Regions from separate parts of the Roseibium sp. Sym1 genome, predicted to be linked through region 3. Evidence: predicted binding sites of a transcription regulator. Region 3 holds the regulator's gene; each other region holds the start of a gene.

Region 1 (9,955 bases), 720 kb from region 3:
GGCCGGACCGTTGGCACCTGCCGGCCGGATCAGCGCGGCTTCCAGTTTTCCGGACAGACCACCGCCACCAACCCTTTTCAGGCCGCGCTTCGACCAGGTCGACAGGGAGGCGTATGTCTTGCGGCCCGATGGGCCCGAATAGCCATTCGGCACCGTGACCTCGTAGCCCCAGGGGCGGCTGTCGCGCCAGCCGGCATTCTTCAGGAAATTTGCTGTCGACGCGAGCGCATCGGGCACCGAGTTCACGAGATCCTTGCGGCCGTCGCCGTCAAAATCGACCGCGAGACTGTTGTAGGTGCTCGGCATGAACTGGGTCTGGCCGAAGGCCCCGGCCCAGGATCCGACAAAATCCTTCGCCGGAACATCTCCGCGAGAGGCGATCTGCAGGGTCTTGATCAGTTCGCCGCGGAAGTATTTCTGGCGCCTCTTGCCGGCGCAGGCCAGATTGGCCAGGGCATGAGGCGTATAAAAATCACCGCGGAAATTGCCGTAGTCGCTTTCGATGCCCCAGACCGCCAGAACCACGTGCCGGTTGACACCATAGCGCTTTTCGATCGAGGCAAGCGTGCGGCTGTGCTGGTTGAGATTTTTCTTGCCGTCCTGGATCCGCTGCGGGTCGACCAGGAAGGCCATGTAGTCCCAGATCTCGGTCTTGTGTTCCGGTTGCGAGGTGGAGAAGCGGATGACCTTTTCATCGTAGGAGGCCTTGCCCAGCATCTGTTCGGCGATTTCCGGACGTACACCGGCCGCGATCGCCTGTTTCTTGAGAGAGGCGACGCAACTCTCGATGGCGTATGCTGCGCTCGTCGAGACCAGTCCGACCAGACCTGTTGCGACCAGACTTCCCAGAAGACGTTTCAAGACCCGCTGAGGCAAAGCCCCCTCCTCCAGCAATGAATCACTGATCCGACGCTGCCACGATAGCGCGACGGAAATACGGCAAGAAATAGTAAAATAGATTTTTAGGAAGTCTCTTTATTGCAATCGCTGTGCCCAGTGAACGGAGTTAAAAAATCGCTCCACCAAAAAGTTGCGCTTTATTTGTAGATTCTGCACTCGACATTCCGATAAGAAAATTTCAAATCCTCACAAACATCCCAGAAATCTTGATCATCAAAAAAAGACCCACGTATAAAAAACTTTCCATCTTTTTCTATTAAACTTAAATCTCTTACGGATGCTCCACTCTCACTATTTTGAATTTTGTAAATAAACGAGTTCGCGGATCTATTTGTTCCAAATGGACCAAATGTTCCACCTTTCCAAGGCGATACCCACTCAAAATACACCAATGCCGCTAACATGATCGACATGACTACCAAAACCGTGGCACCCCAAACATTCCAAAAATAGACCTTCACCACATTTGGAATTACTTTCTTGGCCAAATAGTCATTTCTTTCCTTCAAACCCGATTCAACAACAACTCCAAACTCCCTAGGCTTTTGCCCTCCCAAACTGAAATCAGATTTTCCAATTTCTGCTGGAATATTAAGTTCTTGTTGATTTGAAACGCTCTTTACAGGTTCCACTACATCGGGCTTATCTCTTTGCATTTCGTGCACCAAGCGGTCGAGCTCTGAAGACAGAACCTGCTCATGCAAAATACTTTTGCCCTGTTTGTCAGACAGTTCACTAATCAAAGTGGCTTCAAGAGACTCTTCTAGTCCCGTTTGATTGCTGACCTGTACCGGCATTCTTTCAAAAAGTCGCCAATTCATCACGTCAGACATGCTCTGCAGACGATCATTCGGATCAGGTTGAAGCATAGCTGAAAGCAGTGCCTGAAACCTCTCGTCGAGCTGCCCTAAATCCGGAACCTTCTTGCGTTTTTCAACAAGGTCAACATGAGTGCCTCCCATGTCTATTCTTTTACCGCTCAAAGCATGCGCAATAACAAGCCCGAGAGAATAGACATCGGTACGTGCTGTCACTTGACCGTCGAAAAGACCAATCTGCTCCGGTGAGGCATAAAGCTCTTTTCCGGCAAACCCGCTGCCGATCACGGTTGTTCCGTGCGCATCGGAACGGGCTATCCCGAAATCTATGATTTTGGCCTTCGTCACTTCCCCGCCGGGGAGAAGAATGTTGTCCGGTGAAATGTCCCTATGAACGATGCCCATTTGATGGGCCGCGTCCAATCCCGAAGCCAGTCTGCGCAGCAACTCGTAGGCAATGTCAGGTCGTAGCGCACCCTCATTCAATTTTTCGGCAAGGGACGGGCCGTCTATGTATTCCATCGCGAGATAGTGCACCCCGAGGTCGGGTTCTCGCGCAAAAACATACGAACGGGTCAGCGCATCATGTCTCAGATCTCGAAGAATGAGTGCTTCGCGGCGGAAAAGTTTCAGAAACACCGGATCTGAAGAGAAAACGGGATGCAGAACTTTTATCGCGACCGGCCCCAGAGTTTCCAGGTCATGCGCCCTGTACACCATGCCGACCCCGCCCTGGGCGATGGGAGCATCTATCTCGTAATAGCCGTTCAGCCGAGCGCCGATACGCAGGCCGGTTTCAAAAACCTTCATCCGAGAAGCCCCCAACTCGGAACATATGTTTGCAATCCATAACTAGGAATTCGAGTTCATCGATTGCAAGCTAACGCATTAGGCCTCGAAGAAAAAGAAGGTTGTACTCTGACCGTTTTGCTTATCTGAGCTGATCACTACCTCCCTTCGATCAGCTTGCGCCGCAACCACCCGGATGCCTGGTCCATCGCGATCACCACGACGATTGTCAGGATGATGATGTAGCTGGTGTTTTCCCAGTCGCGGGAGGTCTTCATGGTTTCCACCAGCATCAGGCCGATCCCTCCGGCGCCGAGCGCGCCGATGACCGTGGCCGAGCGGGTGTTGGATTCCAGATAGTAGAGCACCTGGGAGACGAAGACCGGCAGGATCTGCGGGATCACCCCGAAGCGGTAACGCTGGATCTGGCTGGCTCCGGTCGCCCGAACCCCTTCGACCTGCCTGTTGTCGATGTTCTCCAGGGCCTCGGAGAACAGCTTGCCGAGCGAACCGGTGTCGGTGAAGGCAATGGCGAGCGCGCCGGTCAACGGACCGAGGCCGAAGGCCCGGATGAAGATCAGCGACCAGATCAGCATGTCGATGCCGCGCAGGAAATCGAACAGGCGGCGGGTGCCGAAACGCAGGATCATCGAGGGCGTGAAGTTGCGCGCCGCCAGGAAGGCCAGCGGCAGTCCGAAGATCGCGGCCGTCAGCGTTCCCAGGACCGCCATCATGATGGTTTCGAGCAGCGCAACAAAGACTTCGCCGTGCTGCCAGTCCGGATTGTCCAGGAACTCGTGCAGGACAAACGACATGTTGGACTGTTCCGGGTCGATCCGCTCGTTCGACAGAGCCAGCGCCCAGAGCTGGCTGAAGGGCATGCCGTGGAGTTCTGAGGTGAACGGGAACCAGAAGTTCTCCCAGCCGCCGAAATAGTTGTGCACCTCGATCTTGGTCCGGGTCACCTGGACGCGCCGGTCGAGCGTCGGGCGGGCGTCGAATTTCTTCGGATCGTCCTTGAGCCAGTCCGGCACGGGACCCGGCGGCAGCTCCGAGTTAACGCCGCTGTTGGTCGCGGTGACCCTGACCAGTCCATAGTCCGGAATGTCGAATTCCATGACCTTGCCGGTGATCGACACCGTATATCCCTTGCCGAGATCGACGAACGCATCGGTGCCATCGACCTCGACCCAATCCGGCAGATCCTCGGTGTCGTATGTCGCCCGGCGCTCGCCTTCGATGGCCACTTCCATGATGTCGCGCCGCAGGAGCTTGGTGACATGGACCTTGTAGGCGACAGAATCGGTTGCCAGGATCGCCGCCCGCTCCGGCTGCGCCTTGGCCAGCAAGTCCGGAACGCCAAAGGCAAACCAGGTATAGACGAGATAGGCCAGAACGGCGCAGGGCACGCCGACGGTCACCCAGGCGCGGCGGCGGACATTCCTGAAGACCGAGTTGCGGTCGAAGGCGGGTTGATTGAGCGTGTCGATAGCCATGTCGCAAGTCCTCAATGAGCCCGGCCGGCGCCGACAAGCTTGCCGCGCAGGTAGGACGACGCCTGGTCGATGAGCATGATGGTGACAAACAGCAGCACGAAGATCGCGGCGGTCTCGTCACCGGCGCCCTTGCCCCAGCCGATGGTCCGCCTCAGTTCCTGGCCGATACCGCCCGCACCGACAAAGCCGAGAATGGCCGAGGCGCGCACGTTGATCTCCAGACGCAGCAGGAAATAGCTCAGGTAATTCGGGGCGACCTGCGGCATGACCGCGTAGCGAATGCGCTGCAACCAGCTGGCACCGCAGGCGGACAGGCCCTCGATCGGCTTGCGGTCGATATTCTCGTTGACCTCGGAGAACAGCTTGCCCAGCGCGCCTGCCGTGTGAAAGGCGACGGCAATCATCGCCGGAACGGGGCTGGAGCCGAGCACGAAGATCAGGAACAGCGCGATGATCAGTTCCGGAAAGGCGCGCATGATGTCCATCATCCGGCGCACCACCGGGATGAGTGGTCCCCAGCTGTCGACATTGCGGGTCGAGGCCATCGCCAGGACAACGGCCATGGCGCCACCAAGCAATGTGGCCACGCCGGCAATGTTCAGGGTCTCCAGCATGGCCGGGACAAACTTGATGATCAGGGCAAAAAAAGCGGGCCCTGCTTCCCAGGCTTCGATGACGATTTCGCCGGGATAATCAAAGAACTTGGACAGGCCCTGCAAGAAGCCGCCGGAATTCATCGCGTTCGATTTCGAGTATCCGGAAACCAGCACGGCAACGACAAGCAGCAACCCGATGAGGGAATAGAGCTGACGTCGTTTGCGCAGAGTCAGGATTTCCTGTTCGAGAGCGGCAACGGCCATTACCAGGGTCCTTTGAGGTGTCCTCAGAAAACGCGGGCCGAAAACCGGCCCGCGTTCGGGTTCAAGCGAACCGCTCAGTTCTTGTTCTTGGCCTTACGGGCTTCGATGATGTTCACGTACGCTTCGTGGGTGATCGGCATGAAACCCTTGGTCTCACCGGCCGCGATGTTGTAGGCGCAGTCCGGGTCGATCGAGTTCATGGACGCGATCAGACCGGTCATCTTGACCTTGACGTCTTCCGGCAGCTTCTTGGACAGGACGATCGGGCCTTCCGGGATCACCGGGGACCGCCAGATCTGCTGCAGTTCGGTCATGTCGACGAGACCGGCGTCGGAGGCCTTGCGCAGAGCGCCGGAGTTGTAGCCGTCTTCCCACTCGCCGAGGCCGTCAGCCCAGGTCACGCCGGCGTCAATGTCACCGTTGGACACGGCAACGATGGTCTGCTCGTGACCGCCGGTGAAGACGACATCGCCGAAATACTCACCCTTTTCCATGGAGTAGCCTTCCTGCGGGATGGCGATGGACGGGATCAGGTAGCCGGACGTGGAGTTCGGGTCGCCGAAGCCGAAGACCTTGCCCTTCATGTCTTCCAGGGAGTTGATCTCGCTGTCGACGCGCGAAAAGCCGATGGAATAGTAACCGTAACCGCCGTCAACATTGACCTTGACGAGAACCGGATCAACAGCTTCCGGGTCGGTCAGGTAGACTTTCGCGTAGCCGGAAGCGCCCAGCCATGCCAGGTCGAGGTTGCCGCCAAGCAGGCCTTCGATGACGCCGTTATAGTCGGCCGGCGCAAACAGCTTGACCGGAACGCCGAGCAGGTCGGCGGTCTTGGTTTCCAGGCACTCGTAGGCGCGCAGGCGGTCGGAGGCGTTTTCACCGCCCAGGATGCCGATACGGAATTCGGTGATTTCTTCAGCGCCTGCGGAAGAGGCGTTCAGAGCGATCATGCTGACTGCGGCCAGCGCAGCGACTTTGGCAACGATTTTCATGTGGGACACTCCCCGAGAGTTCTCAATCTTGATGACGTTGATAGGGTGTGCAGCCGGATCAGACCGCTGCCGCCGCCGGGGTCATCGCACCGGCGGATTCCTGGGAACCGGTCCTGCCGGCATCGATGGCTGTCGAGGTCGCCGCCTCGTTGAAGGTCTCGTCGGCGCCGTAGATCTCGCGCGCGGCTTCCGTGGTCAGGTCCTCCGGCGCACCGTCAAAGACGATGAAGCCGTCACGCATGCCGATGACCCGGTCGCAATAGCCGCGTGCCGTATCGAGCGTATGCAGGTTGCAGAGGACGATCTTGTTGTCGCGCTCATGGATCTCGCGCAGCGCGTCCATCACGATCTTCGCGTTCATCGGGTCGAGCGAGGCGATCGGTTCATCCGCGAGGATCATGTGCGGATCCTGCATCAGGGCCCGGGCAATGGCGACGCGCTGCTGCTGACCGCCGGAGAGTTCCTCGGCGCGCTTGGGGGCCTCCTGGGCAATACCCAGTCGGTCAAGCGCCTCCAGAGCGGCGTTGACGTCGTCTGCGCTGAAGATGTTGAACAGGCTTTTCAGGGTGCCGTGACCGTTCAGACGGCCGAGCATCACGTTGGTGACGACATCCAGGCGCGGCACCAGATTGAACTGCTGGAACACCATGGCGCAGTCGCGCTGCCAACGGCGCATCATGCCGCCCTTCAGGCCAAGAATGTCCCTGTTTTCGAAGAAGATCTGCCCGGAGGTCGCCGGGGTCAGCCGGTTGATCATTCGCAGCAGAGTCGATTTGCCCGCACCGGACCTGCCGATGATGCCGACCATCTGCGGCCGGTCGATATTAAAACTTACCTTGTTGACCGCGGTCCGAGACCCGAAAGTCTTGGTGACATCCTGAAACTGAATCACGCGCCAGCCCTGTCCGTGTTGGTTTTGTGCTGGGCGACATGAGCCATCGAACGATTACAGGTTGATGACGGAACCTTGACTGAAACGTCAAAGATTTGTGACGGATCAATGACATAGCCGCCTTAGAAACGGGTACGGGCACACAAGAGGCTTCCAATTCCGCAGCGTGCTCAGAAGCTTCCCGTGTTCCAGACAGTCAAACGCGTGTGTTCAAATTCGTTGCACGCCGGTTTTTCGCGCGCAGGAAAAATATGTCCCGGTTTCAATTTTCCGAGCAGACAAAAACCGGAAAAATCTGAAAACAGTCATCACACTGTCATCGAACCGTCACCGGAGCCGTTCTCGACACGGCTAAAACGCGCCTCAGTTCTTCCCTGACACCCATGGAGCCTTCATGTCCGCGCCTACCGAGAAACCGACACTGACCGAATCTCCGAACATTCATCCGGACGCGAGCGTCCTGAATTGCGAACTCGGCGTCTGGACGGAGGTCGGAGCCCAAACGCATATGCGCGAGAGCCGGATGGGCGACTATTCCTATATTGTCCAGGACGGCGACGTGGTCTGGTCGACCATCGGCAAGTTCTGCTCCATTGCCCGCAGGGTCCGTCTCAACCCCGGCAACCACGCCACCTGGCGCGCGTCCCAGCATCACTTCACCTACCGCGCGGCGGCCTATGGCCTCGGCGAGGATGACGGCGACTTCTTCCAGTGGCGCAAGAACGACTGGGTGACCCTAGGCCACGACGTCTGGATCGGTCACAATGTCACCGTGCTCGCCGGTGTGACCATCGGCACCGGCGCCATCGTCGCGGCGGGCGCGGTCGTTTCAAAGGATGTTCCCCCCTATACCGTCGTCGGTGGCGTCGCCGCGAAGCCGATCAAGCGCAGATTCACCGAAGGACAGGAAGACGCCCTGATGGAGATCGCCTGGTGGGACTGGAGCCATGACCAGTTGAAAGAGCGATTGCCGGACTTCCGCAATCTGCCGATCGACGGGTTCATCGAAAAATACCGGTAAGCGAACTTCGTATCCAGCAGAACCAGCCCGACTTCATCCTCCCGGCTCGCGCTGCGCTTGGCCGGGAGGACGAATGGGAGGCTTGAGGAAAATTCTTTTGACCGGATTTCGTCTTCACTCCGGCCTTCGGCTGTTTCCCCTGTTGGTTTCCCAATGCAGTTCACGTCGAAACGCTGTATCCTGAGGCCATGCCGACGGAAACCGCCGTTCTCAATTCCAGTCTCGGCCCGTCCCTGCGCCGGTGGCGGGTGCTCAACCGCGTCAAGCAGGAAGTGCTGGCGCGGGATCTCGGCGTGTCGCAGACGCGGATTTCCAGGTGGGAGAGCGGCCAGGCCAGACCGGAAGGCCGGCATCTGCAGAAGATCACCCAGCTCCTGCGGGCACGGCCCGAGACGGCATCCGACCGGGCGCTGCTCGACCTCGTCACCCGGTCCGGAGCTCCGGTTCATCTGGTCTGCGACCTGACACACAGGCTGCTGGCGATGTCGCCCTCCCGGGCAGCGGAGTGGCGTGCGCCCGTGTCCGAGTTTCTCAACCGGCCCCTGTGGCGCTTTGCTTCGGAAGGGATCCGCTCAACGGAACACCGTCTCGCGGACCATGGCTGGTTCGAGCCGGCAGGACCCGACATCGTCTACCGGACCGAAAGGGTCGACTATCCGGAAATGACGATCCCGGAGAGTCTTATCCGCATTTCCCGACTGCCGCTTTCGGACGGCAGCTTCGCGCGGCTCGTTCGCGAAGAGCCGGCCGCATAAAATATTCGCCTGCTTAGGCGGGCGGTGCGAGGCTGGTAACGTCGGTTCCATGACACAGAGCGACTTCCCCTCCCCGCCCGACACGATCGACCCGGCCAGACTGACCGGTATTCTCGATTTCCTCCAGGCCTGCGAACAACTGAAGGACACGCTCCGCTCGGGGGCAACCCGGAAGGGCCGGCCGGAAAGCACCGCCGAACACAGCTGGCGGCTGGCGCTGATGATCCTGCTGTTCGAACGTGACCTGAAGGGACTGGATGTTCCCAAGCTGCTCAAGCTCAGCCTGGTCCACGATCTCGGCGAAGCCATCTCCGGCGATGTGCCTGCGCCCCACCAGACACCGGGGGACGATCGCGCGGCCCGCGAGCGGCGCGACTTCCAGACCCTGTGCACGCCCTTGCCCCTGGACCTTGCAGCGGAGCTGCTGGCCCTTTTCGATGAATACAACGCTGCGGAAAGCCTCGAAGCGCAGCTTGCCAAGGCTTTCGACAAGCTTGAGACCATGCTGCAGCACCTGCTGATGCCGACACGGGATGCGATTTTCTACGACTTCAATCTGGGCTACGGGCGGGACCGGACGGACTGTTCCCCGCTTACGCGGCAAATCCGCGACAGGGTCGATGTACAGACACGGGACATCCTGATCGGGCTGGAACAGGAAACCGCCTGAGGACCCCCGCGCCCGGGGCAATACGCACTACGCAGTAACCCGGAAGGCAAAGCCATTCCTTGATCCCTGCCCGCTCCTGCTCCTATCCTTGCTCCGGTTGCACTGGCAACTGTGCGCATCGTCGGAGGAACTGCCATGTATACGATCCTGCCGCGCAGCCGGGGACCGGTTCTCGGTGTCGAGATCACCGGGAAGATCGAAATGGATCAGGAAAAGGAACTGATCGCCAAGGCCGAAGACCTGATCGAGGATCACGGCAAGATCAGCGTCCTGGTGGTCATCGGCGAGCATGCCGGTGTTTCCTTCGAAGCTGCCGCCGCGGACATCAAGTGGGTGCTCACCAACATGCAGCACATGAACAAGGTTGCCATTGTGACCGACAGCAAGCTGCTGGCCGCGTTGGTCGCGGTCGACGCCACCTTCGCCAGGATGGTCGGCATCCAGGAAAAGCATTTCGACAAGGCGGACATAGAAACAGCGTGGCACTGGGTGGAGAGTTAGGTCCCGCCGACCCAATCTTATTGTGTCCGCCCGTCTTTGCTACACAATCCACGTCATCCTGAGGAGGACCGCCAGGTCCGTCTCGAAGGATCTGCCACTTGCTCATTTCCGTGCGGCAAATCCTTCGAGACGCCGCAAGCGCGGCTCCTCAGGATGACGCTGAGTTTATTGGCAAAGGCCCTGAAATCTTGGCAAGAAGCAGTCAAACAACGCTTGACGGGTCAGGCCTCGGCGAGTTCCTCGTCGCTCAGGAACGCTGCC
Region 2 (9,955 bases), 1.2 Mb from region 3:
ACAGGTCGGTGCCGAAGCGGTCTATTGGAACCGCTGCTACGAACCGCATGCGATCGAACGTGATACCGACCTGAAGGCAACGCTCAAAGACGACGGCTTCGAGGTGAAGAGTTTCAAGGCATCGCTGCTGTTCGAACCCTGGGAACTGGAAACCAAGTCGGGCGGACACTTCAAGGTCTATTCGCCCTTCTGGAAAACGGCACAGCAGAAAGAGGTGCCGCCACCTCTGCCGGCGCCGGAAAAAGTCGATTTCGTTTCCTTGGAAGACGGGGACTGTCTCGACGACCTCGGACTGCGCCCGTCAAAGCCCGACTGGGCAGCCGGATGGGAGAAACTCTGGAAGCCGGGTGCCGAAGGGGCTCGGGAACGGTTGTCCGAATTCCTGAGAGAGGGGCTTGCGGGGTATGGCAGCCTGCGCAACAGGCCGGATCTTCCCAACGTTTCGCGATTGTCTCCTCATCTCCATTTCGGCGACATCTCCCCTCGCCAGGTCTGGCATGAGACACAGCGCGTCATGGATGCAGAAGAGGCGTTGACCAGGGACGGTATGAAATTCCTCTCCGAACTCGCCTGGCGAGAATTTTCCTATCACTTGCTCTATCATTTCCCGGGATTGCCGACGGACAATTGGCGGCCCGCCTTCGACGCTTATCCCTGGCGCGAGTCATCAAGGGATCTGGAGCGCTGGCAGCAGGGGCGCACGGGATATCCGATCGTCGACGCGGGCATGCGGGAGCTCTGGCAGACCGGCTACATGCACAACCGGGTCCGCATGATAGTTGCAAGCTTTCTCGTCAAGCATCTGCGCCTTCACTGGCATCACGGGGCGGCCTGGTTCCGTGACACGCTGCTCGATGCGGATCTGGCCAACAACGCTGCCAGCTGGCAGTGGGTCACAGGTTCGGGTGCCGACGCGGCACCCTATTTCCGGATCTTCAACCCGATCACCCAGGGTGAGAAGTTCGATCCCGAGGGACACTATATCCGCCGCTGGGTGCCTGAGCTCGCCGACCTGGAAACCAGATATCTGTTTGCGCCATTCGAGGCACCCATAGACGCCTTGAGATCCGCCGGTGTGACGCTCGGTGATACCTATCCGGAGCCGGTGGTCGACCACGCCAAGGCGCGAAAGGCAGCACTTGAGGGGTATGAAGACGTCAAGCAGGCGGGACAAAACGCGGCTTGACGGCAGGCAGGGCAGGGCTATCGTCCCGCCAAACGGTCGCGGACTTTCCCGCGCTCAACCGAAAAGGACCCGCCCATGACCGACCCGTCCGCGCCCTGGCCCACGGAGCTGCGTGTCTCAAAGGACAGGAAGACATTGACCATCGCCTTCAACTCGGGCGAGCGGCACGAGCTATCGGCCGAGTATCTGCGCGTTTGCTCTCCTTCCGCGGAGGTCAAGGGCCACGCGCCTTCCCAGAAAAAGACGGTGCCCGGGAAACGGCAGGTTGAAATCATCAAGGTGGAACCAGTGGGCAACTACGCCGTCAGGATCCATTTTGACGACATGCACAATTCCGGGATCTATTCCTGGACCTATTTTCATGAGCTGGGCAGCGACCGGGAGACCCATTGGGGCGGTTACATGCGTGAATTGGAGGAGAAAGGGCTCAGCCGGGACCGGTGACCTGAGCCCGGGGAGAGATCCGAGAAGCCAGGCGCTGGCGGCATCCTCCCGGAATCAGCTACCATGTGGCCGGCTCGACCCGCGCCTTCCCCCTCCGACCGGAGCAGCAGCCAACCTGCAGGGCCATCTTTCGACGGAACTTCCAAACCGTGCGTTTGCAAACGGAGGGATTGCGATTGCGCACGCGGTAAGGAGGTCACGCATGAAACTGTCAGCCCCGATCTATCGTCTGAAGGGCCTTGCCCGGCAAAGGTCCAGGAAAAACAGGATCCCGCTTTGGCAGGCTCTGGACGATGTTGCTTTGGCAGAAGGTTTCAGGAACTGGAGTCATCTCGCGCATGCCTGGAAATCACTTTGCCCTGCACAAGCCGTCCTGAAGCAAGCGGCGCCCGGCAGCCTTGTCCTTCTGGCCGCCAGGCCGGGGCAGGGAAAGACAATGCTTGGTCTGGAGATCGCCGCCACCGCGTCGCGTTCCGGACGAAGGGCGACTTTCTTTTCTTCCGAATGTTCGCAGTCCGATGTCCGGTACAAGCTGGTTGAAAGCGGTTTTGACGTTACAAGGCGAAACGGCGGTCCCACGATCGATCTGACCGATTGCGTCTGCGCGCGGCACATCATGTCACGGCTGGAACCGGACATGCAGCGAAGGGTCGCTGTGATCGACTACCTGCAGGTGATGGATCAGGACCGCCGGGAGCCGCCGCTTGGCGAGCAGATTGCCGTCCTGAGACAGTTTGCCCGTAACCGCGGCCACACGATCATATTCCTGTCCCAGGTGCACCGGTCGTTTGATCCCCGGAAAAAGCCGGTGCCGGATTATGCAGATCTCAGGACGATCAACCCGCTGGACCTGTCTCTCTTTGATGCCGGATGGTTCCTGCATGACGGCGAACTGGCGCTTCGCCCGCAGGTAAGCGCCTCGTAGACAAAAAAAAGCCGGGCTCGAAGGCCCGGCTTTTTCAACGGTTTTGGACGCCTTAGCGCTTGACGATAACCTTCGAGCCGACCTTCACGTTGTTGTAAAGGTGGATAACGTCCTCGTTCGCCAGACGGATACAGCCGGAGGAAACGGCGGAGCCGATGGTCCACGGCTCGGTCGTGCCGTGAATGCGATAGAGCGTCGAGCCGATATACATTGCACGTGCACCCATCGGGTTGTTCGGGCCACCCGGCATGTAGGCCGGCAGGATGCGGCCTTTCCGGCGCTCACGGGCACGCATCTGTGCCGGCGGAGTCCAGCTCGGCCATTCCGCCTTGCGGGAAATCCTGTGTGTCCCGGCCCACTGGAAGCCTTCCTTGCCGACGCCGACGCCGTATTTCATCGCCTTGCCGCCCGGCAAAACGTGATAGAGGCGCCGCTCGGAGGTGTCGATGATGATGGTGCCCGGAGAATACGGGCCATCATATCGCACACGCTTGCGCTTGACCGGGGACGGTCCGCCAGGGTGATATTTGGGTGTCACCCACTTGTTTGTACTGTGATCGAAAAAACCATAACGCGGTGCGGCTTGTGCCGTCAGCGCAAACGCGCTTGCAATCACCGCAACCACAATGAAATAAAACTTGTTCATTCTGATCCCCCATATGCACCGGGCCCACGCCACACAGGTGCTCGTCATCAGACGTTACGTTACGCAAATGTCCTTGCCGCACTGTTAATAATCATGTCCCAAAATGGGCGCAAACGGAATCTCACGTTAATGTGAGCTGTCCTCTGGTTGTCCAAATGTGCTGTAATTGCAACGCTTTTTTCGTTCAAAACGCGTTCCGCTGAAGGATTCGCGTTTTGGTTGCCGGTTCCGGCCCTTTTCGAAAAAACCAAGGTCCATTTTTGCCCTGAAGGCCTGGCAAAATTTCGCGAGAATCAGGTCCGGAAACACATGCCGATCCGGGAGGCCGGCTTTGCCTAGACACACGGGGCGCGCCGCGAGCCCGGCGAGCCCCGTGAGGATTGCGCAACAAGCGTGTTCAGCCGAGGTTGAGTTCCTTGAAGAAGTCGTTGCCCTTGTCGTCTACGACGATAAAGGCCGGGAAGTCTTCGACCTCGATTTTCCAGACGGCCTCCATGCCGAGTTCCTCGAACTCGACCACTTCCACCTTCTTGATGCAGTCCTGGGCGAGACGCGCGGCAGGGCCGCCGATGGAGCCGAGATAGAACCCGCCATGGGCCTGGCAGGCACGGCGTACCTGGGCCGAACGGTTGCCCTTGGCGAGCATGACCATGGAGCCCCCGGCTGCCTGAAACTGGTCGACATAGGCATCCATGCGCCCCGCCGTCGTCGGGCCGAACGAACCGGACGGCATGCCTTCCGGTGTCTTGGCAGGGCCCGCGTAATAGATCGGATGGTTCTTGAAATAGTCGGGCAGGGGCTCACCGCTCTCCAGCCGGTCGCGCAGCTTTGAGTGGGCCAGGTCCCGGGCGACGATCAGCGGCCCGGTCAGAGACAGACGGGTCTTGATCGGGTGACGGGAGAGTTCCCCGAGGATTTCCGGCATCGGCCGGGTCAGGTCGATCTTGACGACATTGTCGGACAGGTGGTCGTCGGTGACTTCCGGCAGATACTTCTCCGGATGCATTTCAAGCTGCTCCAGGAAGATGCCGTCCTTCGTGATCTTGCCCACCGCCTGCCGGTCGGCAGAGCAGGAGACCGCCAGCCCGATTGGCAGGGAAGCCCCATGGCGGGGCAGGCGGATGACGCGGACGTCGTGGCAGAAATACTTGCCGCCGAACTGGGCGCCGACGCCGGTCGCCTGGGTCAGCTTGTGGATCTCGGCTTCCATGTCGAGATCGCGGAAGGCGTGCCCGAGTTCCGAGCCTTGCGTCGGCAGACCGTCAAGGTAGCGGGCGGAGGCCAGCTTCGCGGTCTTCAGGTTCATCTCGGCGGACGTGCCACCGATGACAATCGCCAGGTGATAGGGCGGGCAGGCGGCCGTGCCGAGGGTCAGGATCTTTTCCTTGAGGAACTCGACCATGCGGTCATGTGTCAGAAGGGACGGTGTGCCCTGGAACAGGAAGGTCTTGTTGGCCGAGCCGCCGCCCTTGGCCATGAACAGGAACTTGTAGGCATCCTCGCCTTCGGCGTAGAGCTCGATCTGCGCCGGCATGTTGCTCTTGGTATTGGTCTCCTCGAACATGGAGAGCGGCGCAAGCTGGGAGTAGCGCAGGTTCTTCTTGTAATAGGCGTCCCGTGCACCTTCGCCGAGCGCGGCTTCGTCCGTTCCGTCGGTCCAGACGCGGCGGCCCTTCTTGCCCATGATGATCGCGGTACCGGTGTCCTGGCACATGGGCAGCACCCCGTGCGAGGCAATGTTGGCGTTCTTCAGCAAATCGAACGCGACGAACTTGTCGTTCTCGGTGGCCTCCGGATCGTCGAGGATCTTCTTCAGCTGCTCCAGGTGACCGGGGCGAAGGTAGTGGTTGATGTCCTTGAAGGCTTCCTCGGCCAGAAGGCGCAGTCCCTCAGGCTCGACCATCAGGACCTCTTCCCCGTTGAATTCGCTGGTCTTGACGAAGTCCGACGTCAGTTTCCGGTACGGCGTCGTGTCTTCGCCTTGCGGAAACAGGGCGCTGTGGTGATAGGCGGGAGGGGTGACGGGAGCATTCATGGAACAGTTTTCCTGATCTGGCTGCCTCCGGCGACGCGTCGCCCGGAAGCGCTGGAACCTTCTGGTGGGCGACTCATACGGCAAAAAGGCCGCGAACGCCAAGAGCCGCGGCCTGATCAAATGGTCTCACGCTTCCCGGATCTCTAGCGCGTGGCGGTCAGGTCCAGCGTGACGGTCACCGCGTCGCCAACCGTGTCCGTGCCGACCCCTGTTCCCAGCTTGTAGTCCAGTCGGCTGAGAGTGGCCGTTCCCTTTGCCGTCGCGGTGTCTCCGTCGATTTCGAGGGTGAAATCAAGATCAACCGGGTGAGACAGTCCCTTGATGGACAGGGTACCTTTCGTCCGGTAGCTGGATCCCTCGACCAGGGTCGCTCCATCCGCCTCGAAAACGGCGTCCGGAAAGGCGCTCACGTCAAACCAGTCCTTGCTGGTAAGCGTGCCGTCGAATTGCGGGTTTCCCGTGGACGCGCTCGCCGGGTTGACCGTGGCGGAGATGGCGGCCGAGCCTGGCGCATCCGGATCGAATTCGATATCGGCGGTCCAGGTTCCGAATACACCCTTGAGGATGCTGTCGCCCTGTTTGACCTCGAAGCCGAGCCGGCTCTGGTCGGCATCCACCGTCCAGGTGTCCGCGTATGCCGGCGCGGCGGAAACGGCGGTCAGCAGAAGCGTCAGCGCCGCAAAGCGTTGTTTCAATACCATATCGGTTGTTCCTGAATCGGTTTGTTAGCTGTCGGCCTTGGCGGGTCGCGTCGACACCATGCGTTTCAGCGTGTCGTCCCGGGCGATCAGATGGTGTTTGAAAGCCGCCGCGACATGAACCCCAATCAGCGCGATCAGAAGATAGGCGCCATATTCGTGCAGCAGCTTGAAAAAGGTTTCCGCCTGTTCCTGTGTTCCAAGCGCTGCGGGTACCGGAAGGTGCGGGACAGGCAGCACGTTGAACAGCACCGTGGGGATGCCCCAGGGCGACGCGGAAACCATGAGCCAGCCGGAAACGGGCAGCAGCAGGATCAGGGCGTAGAGCCCGACGTGGCCGAGATGTGCGCCGATCTTCTCGAGGGGGTGCATCCCCTCCGGAAGCCCCGGAGCCGGATTGGCAAGGCGCCAGACCAGGCGCAACACGCCGAGGCTGAGAACCACGAAGCCAATGGACTTGTGCAGCTGGTAGAGCTGGAACGTGGCCGGTTCTTCAAGCGGCTGTTGGTGCATGTAGAGCCCGAGCGCGATCATGCCCACTATCAGCGCGGCCATGACCCAGTGAAACAGAATTGCGACACTGCCGTAGCCCGTTCTTGTATTGCGCAGCATGGCGGCTCCTTCAGGCGGAGGCCGACAGGGCGGCCTCCGCGAAAATCATGATCAGTTGGTTACGTCGGCCTTCAGCGTTTCCGCATGGAACGTGACGGTTACTTCATCACCTACATAAGGCACATACATGTCCATGCCGTAATCGGAACGCTTGAGGACTGTGGAAACAGAAAAGCCGGCGGCTTCCTTTTTGGCCATCGGATGCTCGCCGATCGCGGTGACATCGACGGTCAGCGTGGCCGGCTTGGTGATGTCCTTGATGGTCAGGTCACCGGTGATTTCAAGCTGGTTTTCGCCAACCTGCTCAACCTTGGTGCTCTTGAAGTTGGCCTTCGGGAATTTTTCCGCATCGAAGAAATCCGCGCTCAGGAAATGGGCGTTGCGTTCATCCCAGAACGTGTCCAGGCTCGAAATGTCGATGGTGAACTCGATCGAGGAGTTCGCGGGGGTATCCTTGTCGATCATCAGCGTGCCGTCCCACTCGCCGAAGCGTCCTTCGGTGGTGGAATAGCCGAGATGATTGTAGGAGAAGGCCAGATTTGCGTGGGACTTGTCGAAAGTATAAGCGACGGGTTCGGCGAACGCGGTACCTGCAAGCAGGGAAAGTGCCAGTGCAGAAGCTGCAACACGGATCATGATCAAACCTCATTGATGTTTCCGGGAGCGTTCGCTCGTGAACGCTTCAGGCTGGAAAATAGGTAAGAAAAACGCAGGCGCAATTTGACTGACTGTTCGCTTCAGATGAACAATAACAGTGTGCAAAGCCACTGGTTAAACAATTTTCATTCGCAAAAATACCGCATTTCGATTCTTCGCTTTTCCGGTTCCTTCACGTGCTGTGAGAATCAGCGGCGTGTCAGCTAATCTCGGTGGCCGGATCCGGGTGTGCAATCTGGAGTAGCTGTCCAGGCCAAGTGCATGAAATTGTGCTGGAAGTTGAGATGTCATCAATTTATCAAGAATATCAGGCACCTGTTGGTCCAGCTTCCCTTATGTGCTGCCTGTCTTGAGGCCCGGCACGCTCCGGACCACCGGTCTGGAGATCCAGGAGATTTTGAAGTGAAACAAGCTCTTGTCGTATGCCACCGCGGCGCAAGCCTTCAGGCACCCGAGAATACATTGGCATCTCTCGAGAGGGCCATCGAACTCGGGGCCGGTGCAGTGGAACTGGATGTACGGCCTTCAAGGGACGGCGTCCTTTACGTCATGCATGACGCGACGGTGAACAGGACGACGAACGGAACGGGCCGGATCTCGGAGCTGGACTCCGACGACATAGACAAGCTTGATGCCGGCTCCTGGTTCGGACCGGAATTTGCCGGAGAACGCGTTCCCCGGTTGGACAGTTTTCTGGACGCCTGCAAGGGGCGGATTGCGACTTATGTCGAGATCAAGGAAGGCGACCCTGCTCAGATCCGGGATATGCTCGCCGTGCGGGGCATGCTCGGCGATGCATGGACCTTCTCATTCGATCAATCCATTCGCGCAGAAGCAAGGGCCAAGGTGCCGGACCTGCGGCGCATGGTTCTGTACAGTCATGTCGGCTCCGTCGACCGCGCTGTCGCACAGGATGCCCAATTGCTTGAATTTCACGAAGACAATCTGGAACCGGAAGCCGTGGCCGCGGCAAAACGTGCGGGTCTGATCACGCAGATGTTCTACGGCGGCCATGATCGCGAGGTTTTCGCAAAGGCGGTCGAGTGCGGTGTGGAGCAGATGAACATCGACGATGTCAGTCTCTTCCGGTCGGTCGAAAAAGAAATGGCGATGCCAGCTTGAGTGAAAATAACAGGCTGAAGGTATTCGCCGGAACCGTTCCCGGGTTGTCTGAATGGATTGTCTCCGGACAGGAGCATTTAATCCGCAGCGGAAACACCCACACAGTCCGAAATGGAGCCGCTTGCCATTCCGAACTGCGCGGAAACGGGGGCGGGAGCCTGCCTTGTCGGATTTTTTTCCTAAATGAAGAAAAGTTTTTTGAGAGCCGGATGGTGTTCACGGGTTCCGGAGAGAGCAATCTCTGATTGTTATTTTTCAGGAGGGAGCGATTTTTCTATTCTTGATGGTTTTTATATTGAATTTTATTTAGTTGAATTAACGCTCCCTTGACCATGGATATATTTACAATTTTACTTAAAAGAGCAGTTGAAAATATTTCGGCATTTCTTTCAATTCTTGTTAATTGACGGTGCGTAGCTTTTGCTCCGCTGGCAGACCAATGCCAAAGAAGGGCCGTCATGTTCAACGAAGTAACACTGCTGAAACGAAACGCGTGCGGTCAAGCTACCGTTTTCGAACGTGTTTTGGTTGACTGTCGTTGGGTGCGTGTTGCCTCGTCCATTTTTCTGGCAGCCCTACTTCTCACGTGGACTACCGTCGCAGGACTGTCTCAGGACAAGTCCGCCGAAGACTCCAATTGGCATTGGCAGGTCGAGCGCGTCAGCGGGCGGGTGCTCGTGGAGACAAAGGCTGGGGAAACGGTCGCCGTCAAGCGCGGCATGACCGTGCGCAAGGGCTGGAAGGTGAGGACCGGAAGCGGCCGGGTTGTTATCAGGCGCGGCGGTGAAAAATTCGTCGTCTCCAGCGGATCGGTTGTCACCCTGGAACCCAAGGGCTTCCTGGTGAAGCGAATGGTTGTCTACCAGGATCGCGGAACACTCGAAGTCGACGTCAAGCGTCGCTGGTACCGCCACTTCAAGGTGGAAACGCCGTTCCTGGCGGCTCTCGTCAAAGGCACCCGGTTCAAGGTCCGGGTCACCCAGAACACGGCTTCGGTCAACGTTGGCCGCGGTGTGGTCGGGGTGCACGACTTTGCCTCCGGGGATCGCGCAAATATCGGTGCGGGTCAGTCCGCGGCCACCCATCCGGGACGGAGCGCAGGACTGAAAGTGCGCGGCAAGACCAAGCCGGATGTGGTGCGTGGTCCCAAACGAGCGCCGGCCTTCAAGACGAGAATTGCCAAAAATGTGCCGGCGACTGCTGCACAGGCGCGCAGCGAAAATGCGAACGGAAACGGGAGCCGCGCTGCCAGCAATACGTCTCGCGGCGGTGGCAACGGCAATGGGAATTCAAACGGAAGTTCCAATGGGAATGGAAACGGCAACGGCGGTTCCAATGGCAACGGCAATGGCAGTTCGAACGGGAACGGCAACGGCAGCTCGAACGGGAACGGTAACGGCGGTTCCAATGGAAATGGCAATGGCAACTCCGGCGGGAACGGAAAGAACAACTGAATTCACGCCGCGACCTTGTCTCATGAGGCCGCGTGCGTCAGTGCCGCTGTCGGACTGTTCGATACATGGATCTCTAACCGATATATGAAGTTGACGTTGCTGACGCAGGGTTGCGTCGAGGAATTGTAAGAAAACACAGTCAGCTTTTCGAATGTAAGTCATTCAATAGCCAAAAA
Region 3 (9,955 bases):
GGCCAGCTTGAAGCCGGCGGTGTCAGCGTGCCCTTCGACGCGGCGGCCATCGAGCGCATCGTGGGCAAGCCGGGCGGCACCATCCGCGAATTTTTCAAGGCCAACCCGGACAAGCTGAGGGAGCCGGTGCAGTTCGAGCTGGCGGCCTCGTCCAGGGTTGACGGCTACATGAACGGCCGCGTCACCCGCGACAACATGACCGACAGCCGCTTCCTGATGAAGTCCGACCTGGATCTGGTCGACACGTTGCGGGAGAGCGGCGTCATCAAGACGGTGTTCAACTGGAACTTCATCACCGGAGCGGATTCCGGCGTGGACAATCCGGGGGGCGCCGGCATCGGCGCCTCCGTTGTCGGGTCCTTCTTCATGATGCTGGTGGTCCTGTTCCTGGCGCTGCCGATCGGGGTAGCAACCTCGATCTACCTGGAAGAGTTCGCACCGCAAAACAAGTTCACCGACCTGATCGAGGTGAACATCTCCAACCTGGCCGCCGTCCCGTCCATCGTCTTCGGTATCCTCGGCCTGGCGGTGTTCATCCAGTTCATGCATCTGCCGCAATCGGCGCCGCTCGTGGGCGGTCTGGTGCTGACGCTGATGACCCTGCCGACGATCATCATCTCGACCCGCGCCTCGCTGAAAGCGGTGCCGCCGAGCATTCGTGACGCGGCCCTGGGCGTCGGTGCTTCCAAGATGCAGGCCATTTTCCACCATGTGCTGCCGCTGGCCATGCCGGGCATCCTGACCGGCACGATCATCGGCCTCGCTCAGGCGCTGGGGGAAACCGCGCCGCTGCTCCTGATCGGCATGGTCGGTTTCGTGGCCCGCGGATATCCGGACGGCATCGTTTCCGGTTTCGTCGATCCAAACTCGGCAATGCCGGCACAGATCTACACGTGGGCCGCCCGCGCGGATTATGCCTTTTACGAAAAAGCCTGGGGTGGGATCATTGTCCTTCTGGTGTTCCTCCTCACCATGAACATACTTGCGGTCATCCTGCGCCGCAGATTTGAACGCCGCTGGTAAGGGACGAACCAATGAACCAGATGCTCAATACCGAACGGGCGAACAGCATGACCGACAGCAAGATTTCCGCAAGCAAGGTGCAGGTCTATTATGGCGATACCCACGCCATCAAGGACGTGGACATCGAAATCCGGCCGCGCTCGGTCACCGCTTTCATCGGCCCGTCCGGCTGTGGCAAGTCGACCTTCCTGCGGAGCATCAACCGCATGAACGACACGATCGACATCTGCCGCGTCGAAGGCTCCATCAGGATCGACGGCGAGGATATCTACGATCCCAAGGTCGACCCGGTGCAGTTGCGTGCCAAGGTCGGCATGGTGTTCCAGAAGCCGAACCCGTTCCCGAAGTCGATCTACGACAACATTGCCTACGGTCCGCGCATTCACGGTCTTGCCAGGAACAAGTCCGAGCTCGACGACATCGTCGCCTCAAGTCTGCAGAAGGCGGGTCTTTGGGAAGAGGTGAAAAACCGTCTGGATGAACCGGGCACCGGCATGTCCGGCGGTCAGCAACAGCGCCTGTGCATCGCCCGCGCTATCGCCGTCAGCCCGGAAGTCATCCTGATGGACGAACCCTGTTCGGCGCTCGACCCGATTGCGACGGCAAAGGTCGAGGAGTTGATCGATGAGCTGCGCGAGAACTACACGATCGTCATCGTGACGCACTCCATGCAGCAGGCGGCCCGCGTGTCGCAGCGCACCGCATTCTTCCATCTCGGCATTCTGGTTGAGGAAGGTCCGACCGAGGACATCTTTACCAATCCGAAAGACAAGCGTACGCAGGACTACATCACTGGCCGCTTCGGCTAGGCGATTTCCGATTTCTGAAGGGGACACGGGATGTCTGAACATACAGTCTCGGCTTATGACGAGGAACTGACGGCGATGGCCGGCAAGATCGCCGAAATGGGTGGTCTGGCGGAGAAAGCCTTTGCCGATGCCGTGCATGCGCTGGTTTCGCAGGATCTGGACCTCGCCAAGGCAACGATTGCAAACGACGCGCGACTGGACGCCTTGCACCACGAGGTCGAGGTCAAGCTGATCGAGATCATCGCCCGCCGCCAGCCCATGGGCCAGGACCTGCGCGAAGTCACCGCCGCGACCCGGATCGCCAACGACCTGGAGCGTGTCGGCGACCTGGCCAAGAATGTGGCCAAGCGCGTGATTGCGATCGACAGCGATCTGCAGTCCAAGAAGCTTGCGATCGGTGTCGAGCACATGACCGAACTCGCGCTGTCACAGCTCAAGAAGGTCCTTGACGCCTATGCGCGCAAGGACGCGGACGCTGCCCGTCACGTACAGGAAGCCGACGCGGAGATCGATGCGATCTACACGTCGCTGTTCCGCGAATTGCTCACCTACATGATGGAAGACCCCCGGGTCATCACGCAGTGCGTTCATCTGCTTTTCTGCGCCAAGAACATCGAACGCATCGGCGATCACGCGACCAACATCGCCGAAAACGTCTTTTACATGGTGACGGGTGATCGGTTGCCGGAAGAGCGTGCCAAGGTTGACGAAACCGGTGCCGTGTAACCACTGACGCCGGTCGCGGAAGCGATCCGGCCGGCGCGTGGCCCCGGGAGGCCGCGCAGGATGCCGAATTTGGAGCGAAATGCATGCCGAAGGTGCTCATCGTTGAAGACGAAGAACCTCTCAGCCTTCTGTTAAGATACAACCTGGAAGCGGAAGGCTACGCGGTTGAATCGTGTGTCCGCGGCGACGAGGCCGAAATCCGCTTGCGGGAAAGCCTGCCGGACCTGCTTCTTCTCGACTGGATGCTGCCGGGCCTGTCCGGTATCGAGCTCTGCAGGCGGTTGCGCGCCCGCGAGGATACCGAACGCCTGCCGGTGATCATGCTGACCGCGCGCGGTGAGGAGGCGGAGCGTATCCGCGGCCTGGCCACCGGTGCGGACGACTATGTCGTCAAGCCGTTCTCGGTGCCGGAACTGATGGCACGGGTGCGGGCGATCCTGCGCCGGGCGAGCCCGGAAGTGGTTTCGACCATGCTGCGCTCCGGTGACATCGAACTGGATCGCGAAACCCACAGGGTGCGCAGGAACGCCAAGGAAGTCCATCTGGGGCCGACGGAATTTCGCCTGCTGGAGTTCCTGATGACGTCTCCAGGTCGTGTGTTTTCGCGCGAGCAACTGCTCGACGGCGTCTGGGGCCATGACGTCTATGTCGACGAACGCACCGTCGATGTCCATGTCGGGCGCCTGCGCAAGGCTCTCAACAAGGGCAAGGCCAAGGATCCGATCCGGACCGTGCGCGGTGCTGGCTACGCCTTCAACGACCAGTTCACCGCCACTGCCTGATCACCTTCAGGGACCCTGGAAAGAGCCCGCCCTTTGGCGGGCTTTTTTGGGCGCGCCCTGCCGAATGCGGTTCACGGCGAAACATCGGCGCTGACCTGCGCGGCATGAGCCAATGTTGTCTCTCGCCACCGGATTGACTAGCCTTGGCTGCGATATCAGCGCCAGGTTAGGAGGGGGCATGACCGCGTTCGTGATCGGCCAGATGCAGATCCACAGCCGCGACTGGATGGCGGAATATTTCGCCAAGGTCCCGGACCTCGTTGCCGCTCATGGTGGGCAGTTCCTTGTCCGCGGAGGAAACCCGGGCCATCTCGAAGGTGACAACCCGGTTCCCGATGCAGCCTTCATCCTCGAGTTCCCCGACCGGGAACATGCCAGTGAATTCTGGAATTCACCGGAATTTCAGCAACTTGCCAAGCTGCGCCGGACAGGTTCCGCACTGAATGCGATTTTGGTCGATAAATTGACCGGCAATTGAAGGCTGTGGATCGCGGAGGCAAAAAAGCCCGCCGTGAGGCGGGCCTTGAATGCCTGGGTGGACCTTGTTTTGCCCGGTCGTCAACCGGCCTGGGCGACCACCTTGCGGTCACGCCGGCGGTCGGCGACCGGCTGGTAGGCGATCTTGCAGTGATGGGCGCAATAGGGCACGCCGGCATCGGACTGGCGGCCGCAGAAATAGAAGTCATCCGTTGCAGGATCGCCGATCGGCCATTTGCAGGTCCGTTCCGTGAGCGTGAGAATGGACGCCCGTTGCGAGATCGGCACCAGATCCGCAATCGGCTCCACTGCGGGTTTGGCTTGCACGACTGGCACCGGGTCGATATCGGCCTTCAGCGCGGTTGCACCGACAGTCTGCGGCTGATGAGACGGTTTCTTCGGGGCGGCGCTGCCGGGTGTGGCAGTGCGTGCACGGCGGGGTTTCGCACTGGAGGAAGAAGACTTGGCGCGGCCGGACAGACCCAGGCGATGCACCTTGCCGATCACGGCATTGCGGGTCACACCGCCCAGCTCACCTGCGATCTGGCTTGCACTCAAGCCATCGCCCCAAAGCTTTTTGAGAAGCTCAACCCGTTCGTTCGTCCAACTCATTGCCGCACCCTTTATTTTGACTGCGTTGCAGCCATTAACCCCGTGTTAAGCACGCGTCCGCATGCCTAATGATGGCATATCTAGTGCCTCTTGGTGATTTGCCTCACGAGATCTCGTGTTTGATGACCCAGAGGTTACAATAACGTTAATTTGTCAGGCAACCGCCCGGCTCAAACCAGTTGGGGATGAAAGGACTTTTCCCCAAATAAGGGTCTGTCGAGATTTAGTTTTCGGTCGTGGCGCGTGTCGAATTTCGGTCTCCGAGCAGGAGGAAAGTCCGCAGTGGTGTCTCCCACCACAAGGAATTTCCGACGCCCTCGGGGCCGAAATTCGCCGCGTCCCGGAGGGATTTGGTGAAAAGCGCTCATTTCCGCGTCGCGAAAGCTTGAAAGGGATAGCCCTTACTTTGCTTCCGCTTCTTGAACTGAGCGCTTTTCACCCAAACCACGACCAAATCCTAAGTCTCGACAGACCCTCGCCGAGGTCCTTGAGAATTTTACGAAATCCGCTCCGGGGACCCACACATATATCTTGTGCGCCATTTCCATTGACAGTCCATGGTGGGGGCGGTGTATAAGAAAACCGCTGCGTGCCGCCCGAAGAGGCGGCACGTTGCGTTTTGGCCCAATGACACCGAGACGAGGTGTCGGCCCGCGTCAGGGTGACGTCGGGTCGTTTGGGCGTTGTTGAGGAGACACACGAGGTTATGTCCGCGTCGGCACTATTCGGAAACTACGCAAGATCGAACCTGACGTTCGATCACGGGGAAGGCGTCTGGCTGGTAACGGCTGACGGTCGACGATTCCTCGACTGCGGTTCCGGCATCGCGGTCAATTCTCTCGGACACAGTCATCCGCATCTGGTGGGCGCCCTGCAGGAGCAGGCCGCCAAGCTTTGGCACATCTCCAACCTGCACCAGATCCCGGAAGGTGAACGGCTGGCACAGCGCCTGTGCGAGGCGACCTTTGCCGAGAAGGTCCTGTTCGTGAATTCCGGCGCCGAAGCCATGGAAGCCGCGATCAAGTGCGCGCGCCGCTATCACTATGACAACGGCCAGCCCGAGCGGTTCCACATCATCACCTTCGAAGGCGCCTTCCACGGCCGCACGATTGCGACGATCGCGGCCGGTGGCCAGGCGAAATACCTGGAAGGCTTCGGTCCCAAGGCGCCCGGTTTCGACCAGGTTCCCGCAAATGATCTCGATGCCCTGAAGGCCGCCATCGGCCCGCAGACCGCGGCGATCTGTATCGAACCGATCCAGGGCGAGGGCGGTATCCGCGAGATTCCCACCGAATTCCTGCGTGCCGTGCGCAAGCTGTGCGACGACAACGGCCTCCTGCTGATCTTCGACGAGATCCAGACCGGGGTCGGCCGCACGGGCAAGCTGTTCGCCCATCAGTGGACCGGTGTCACGCCGGACCTGATGGCAATCGCCAAGGGCATCGGCGGCGGCTTTCCGATGGGCGCCTGCCTGGCAACGGCGGAAACCGCCGCTGCTCTGTCGCCGGGGACCCACGGCACGACCTTTGGCGGCAACCCGCTGGCCATGGCGGTCGGCAATGCCGTTCTGGACGTGGTGCTGGCGGACGGCTTTCTGGAAGAGGTCCAGCGCAAGGGGCTCAGTTTCAAGCAGAAGCTGGCCGGTCTGGTCGACAGCCATCCGGCGGTTCTCGGCGAAGTGCGCGGAAACGGGCTGATGCTTGGACTGAAATGCGTGGTGCCGGCGGCAGACTATGTCGGCGCGGCGCGCGAAGCCGGCCTTCTTGCGGTGCCGGCGGGCGACAATGTGGTGCGCATCATGCCACCGCTGACCATGAATGAAGACGAAATTTCACTGGCCGTCGAGCGTCTGGAACAGGCGGCTCTGGCAGTGGAAGCGAGCTTGGCGGAAGGAGCGGCAGGATGACCGCTAACGGAACGTACCGGAATTTCCTGGACCTGACCGATTTCGAAGGCGACGAATTGCGCGCCATCCTGGAGACCAGCCGGAAGATCAAGGCCAGCCGCAACGGCGTTCACCGCGGGGAAGGGCCCCTGGCCGGCAAGGTGCTGGCGATGATCTTCGAACAGCCGTCGACACGGACCCGCATTTCTTTTGACGTCGGCATGCGCGAGCTTGGCGGCGAGACCCTGATGCTGACCGGAGCGGAAATGCAGCTCGGCCGGGGCGAGACCATTGCCGACACGGCGCGTGTCCTGTCGCGCTTCGTCGACGCCATCATGATCCGGATCCTGGACCATAACGAGCTCAGGGAACTGGCCGAAGCGGCGACGGTTCCGGTGATCAACGGTCTGACGAAACAGTCGCATCCGTGCCAGATCATGGCCGACCTGCTCACCTTCGAGGAACATCGCGGCTCGATCGCCGGCAAGAGCGTCGCCTGGACCGGCGACAGCAACAACGTGCTGGCATCGTGGATCCACGCGGCACCGCGTTTCGATTTCGAATTGCGCGTTGCAACTCCGGCGGAACTCGCACCGCCACAGGAGCTGATCGACACCGCCAGGGCCAAGGGTGGTTCCATTGTGGTGACGTCGGACCCATATGAGGCCGTCAAGGGAACCGACTGCGTGATCACCGACTGCTGGGTGTCGATGGGGGACGATGACGCGGAATCGCGTCACAACCTGCTGAGCGCCTATCAGGTCAACGAACGGCTGATGGCGGAGGCGAATGGCGATGCCCTGTTCATGCATTGCCTGCCGGCCCACCGGGGTGAGGAAGTCACCTCGGAGGTGATGGACGGTCCCAATTCCGTTGTGTTTGACGAGGCCGAAAACCGGCTCCATGCCCAGAAGGGCATCCTGGCCTGGTGTTTCGGCGCAGCTTGAGGCAGAGCCATCGTGGCACTCAATCTTGATGATCTGGGCATCACGCCTGCCGGGCTGGATGCAGTCCGGCCCTTTGCCGTGGAAGCCCTCGACGTGCGCGGCCGAGCGGTCGCGCTCGGTCCGGTGCTGGAAACCATCCTGGCGCGGCACGATTACCCGGAACCGGTGTCCCGCCTGCTGGCCGAAGCCATCGTCCTGACCAGCCTGCTCGGCACGTCGCTGAAATTCGATGGCCGGTTCACGCTGCAGACCCAAACCGACGGCCCGGTCTCCATGCTGGTCGTGGATTTCGCGACGCCTGACGCCATCCGCGCCTGCGCCACCTTCGACAGGGAAGTGGTGGAAGAGCTCATGGCCGGCGGCAAGGCGACCCAGGAAACCCTGCTCGGACGTGGACATCTGGCCATGACCATCGACCAGGGCCGGCACATGCAGCGCTACCAGGGCCTGGTGGAGCTGGACGGGGTGTCGCTGGAAGAAGTCGCCCGGCGCTATTTCGAACGCTCCGAGCAGATCCCGACGGAGGTGCGTCTGGGCGTCGGTGAACTGTTCGTCCGCAGGGAAGGCGAGGGCCACGCCAGGACATGGACCGCCGGCGGGATCCTGATCCAGTTCCTGCCCGAAGCGCCCGAGCGGATGAAACAGGCCGATATCGACCCGGGTGATGCGCCGGAAGGCACCACCCCGCACGAGATCGACGAGGACGATGCCTGGGTGGAAGCCAAGGCGCTGGTCGATACGGTCAAGGATATCGAACTGACGGATCCGGAAGTCAGCGTGGAGATGTTGCTGTTCCGGCTGTTTCACGAACGTGGCGTTCGGCTGTTCGAACCCCAGCCCCTGGCGGACAAGTGCAGCTGCTCGCGCGAGAAGATCCAGGGCGTGCTCGCCGGCTTCAGCGCGGAGGAGATCGAACACATGACGGTTGACGGCAAGATCGTCGTCACCTGTGAGTTCTGCAGCAGCAGGTACGATTTCGACGCCTGATCGGCGTAGCCCGCTACGATTGTACATACTTGGTAACCGGAGGTCGCCGCAGCGACCCCCGGACACATTCTGTTACAAATTTCACCGTGCCAATATTTGCCTTCAAAGGTAAGCCGGGCTTGAATCTTGCAGTGCAAAGCAAAATGTTAGCTCGTGCGCGCAGAAAACAGCCCGAAAGGCCTTGGTGAGCAGATATGTTGCAGTCCCTACAGCCAGACGCCGGAAAACAGTCCGCCTCCGACCTGACGCCTTCCGCCGAAAGGCTGGTGGAGCGGCGCAGGGCACGCGGTCCGCTGGTTCTCAAGGCGTTGCTTCAGCTGCTGCTGGCGTTTGCCATCCTGTTCGGGGCTTTCAAGGGCATGAACGCACTGGTCGCCACGAAGCCGGACGTCCCCAAGCGCCCCATCCAGGAAACAAGCTATGCGGTTGAAACGCTCACCGTCGCGGCCGCCGACCATGCTCCGACGATAAGTGTCTACGGCGAGACGACGGCCGGGCGGGAAGTGGAGCTGCGCGCGCTCGTGGCCGGAGAGATCGTTGAAGTTCATCCGAACCTCAAGGCGGGCGGAGCCGTGAAACAGGACGAAGTCCTGGTCGCCATCGACCGGTTCGATTTCGAGGGCGCCGTTACCGAGGCCGAGGCCAACCTCGCCGAAGCACGCGCCGCCCTGGTCGAGAGCGAGGGCGGCGTCACGTTGCAGCAGGGAAACCTTGTCCGTGCCCGGGAGCAGCTGGAATTTGCCCAGAAGGATCTGGAGCGCGCTGAAGACCTGCTCGGCAAGGGGGCGGTCACGGAGCGGACGCTGGACGACCGCAAGCTGATCGTGTCGCAGCGCCGGCAGACGGTGGAACAGGCCCAGAATGCGCTCGCCCTGGAAGAGGCCCGGGTCGACCAGCAGAAAGCTGCGATCATGCGGCTCGAATGGCGCCTGCAAAACGCGCAGCGCCAGCTGCAAAACACGATCCTGAAAGCACCGTTCGATGCCATCGTGCGCTCGGAATCCGCCGAGCGGGGCCGTTTGGTCGGCGTCAATGACGCCATCGTCTCGCTTTACAGCAGCGACGCTTTTGAAGTCCGGTTCACGCTCTCCGACAACCAGTATGGCCGCTTGCTGGCGGAAACGGGAACGGTGATCGGCCGCCCCGTGATCGTGACCTGGTATCTGGGCAACCAGCCGGTGACCTACCCGGCAACGGTCACGCGCATCGGTGCGGATGTGGCCAGCACCCGTGGCGGCGTCGACCTGATCGCCCTGATCGACGGGTCCAACACCACTGTGCCGCTTCGTCCCGGAGCCTTTGTCGAAGTGTCCCTGTCAGACCAGAGCTACGCAGACAGTTTCCGGATCCCGGAGACCGCATTCTACGGTGAAGGCACGGTCTACGTGCTCAGGGACAGCCGGCTGGAGCCGCGCACGGTCAGGTCGCTGGCCATCGACGACGGTTACATCCTTGTCGAGGGGGGACTGGAGGACGGCGACGTCCTGCTGACCACCCGGATCCCGGAGGCCGGCGAGGGCCTGCTGGTGAAAAACCTGTCCGCGGACGAGACACCGGTTGGCGAGGCGCCGAAAGGGGACGCCGCGAGCGCCGGTACCGGCCAGTGACGCAGTCTTCCGACATGACGGCAAACCGGTCCCGCGGCTTCCTCGAACTGATCGTGCGCCATGCCAATGCCGCCAACCTGATCATGGCGATCATGGTGCT

The links. Region 3 encodes PhoB, which activates phosphate uptake and scavenging genes when phosphate is short. Its sites were predicted from a motif close to TGTCATNNANCTGTCAT; they were not measured.
Region 1: the regulator PhoB is predicted to act here: its motif matches at 6,801-6,817, upstream of phnC (phosphonate ABC transporter ATP-binding protein).
Region 2: the regulator PhoB is predicted to act here: its motif matches at 7,489-7,505, upstream of O6760_RS25210 (glycerophosphodiester phosphodiesterase).

The regions. Positions count from the first base shown of each region.
Region 1 is NZ_CP114786.1:5,895,754-5,905,708, forward strand. It holds gene O6760_RS27300 (lytic murein transglycosylase) at 1-849, opposite strand, end outside; gene O6760_RS27305 (serine/threonine protein kinase) at 1,038-2,528, opposite strand; gene phnE (phosphonate ABC transporter, permease protein PhnE) at 2,666-4,003, opposite strand; gene phnE (phosphonate ABC transporter, permease protein PhnE) at 4,015-4,863, opposite strand; gene phnD (phosphonate ABC transporter substrate-binding protein) at 4,938-5,855, opposite strand; gene phnC (phosphonate ABC transporter ATP-binding protein) at 5,914-6,747, opposite strand; gene O6760_RS27330 (chloramphenicol acetyltransferase) at 7,142-7,768, shown strand; gene O6760_RS27335 (helix-turn-helix domain-containing protein) at 7,957-8,523, shown strand; gene O6760_RS27340 (HD domain-containing protein) at 8,573-9,193, shown strand; gene O6760_RS27345 (STAS/SEC14 domain-containing protein) at 9,329-9,694, shown strand; gene O6760_RS27350 (class II glutamine amidotransferase) at 9,916-9,955, opposite strand, start outside.
Region 2 is NZ_CP114786.1:5,437,284-5,447,238, reverse strand. It holds gene O6760_RS25250 (cryptochrome/photolyase family protein) at 1-1,186, shown strand, start outside; gene O6760_RS25245 (DUF971 domain-containing protein) at 1,262-1,630, shown strand; gene O6760_RS25240 (DNA helicase) at 1,833-2,555, shown strand; gene O6760_RS25235 (L,D-transpeptidase) at 2,608-3,201, opposite strand; gene O6760_RS25230 (fumarate hydratase) at 3,599-5,236, opposite strand; gene O6760_RS25225 (YceI family protein) at 5,380-5,937, opposite strand; gene O6760_RS25220 (cytochrome b) at 5,962-6,546, opposite strand; gene O6760_RS25215 (YceI family protein) at 6,598-7,182, opposite strand; gene O6760_RS25210 (glycerophosphodiester phosphodiesterase) at 7,606-8,325, shown strand; gene O6760_RS25205 (FecR domain-containing protein) at 9,003-9,779, shown strand.
Region 3 is NZ_CP114786.1:6,615,540-6,625,494, reverse strand. It holds gene pstA (phosphate ABC transporter permease PstA) at 1-1,023, shown strand, start outside; gene pstB (phosphate ABC transporter ATP-binding protein PstB) at 1,044-1,832, shown strand; gene phoU (phosphate signaling complex protein PhoU) at 1,863-2,558, shown strand; gene phoB (phosphate regulon transcriptional regulator PhoB) at 2,642-3,340, shown strand; gene O6760_RS30335 (DUF1330 domain-containing protein) at 3,453-3,818, shown strand; gene O6760_RS30330 (GcrA family cell cycle regulator) at 3,899-4,429, opposite strand; gene O6760_RS30325 (aspartate aminotransferase family protein) at 5,136-6,335, shown strand; gene argF (ornithine carbamoyltransferase) at 6,332-7,261, shown strand; gene O6760_RS30315 (Hsp33 family molecular chaperone) at 7,274-8,248, shown strand; gene O6760_RS30310 (efflux RND transporter periplasmic adaptor subunit) at 8,443-9,855, shown strand; gene O6760_RS30305 (efflux RND transporter permease subunit) at 9,852-9,955, shown strand, end outside.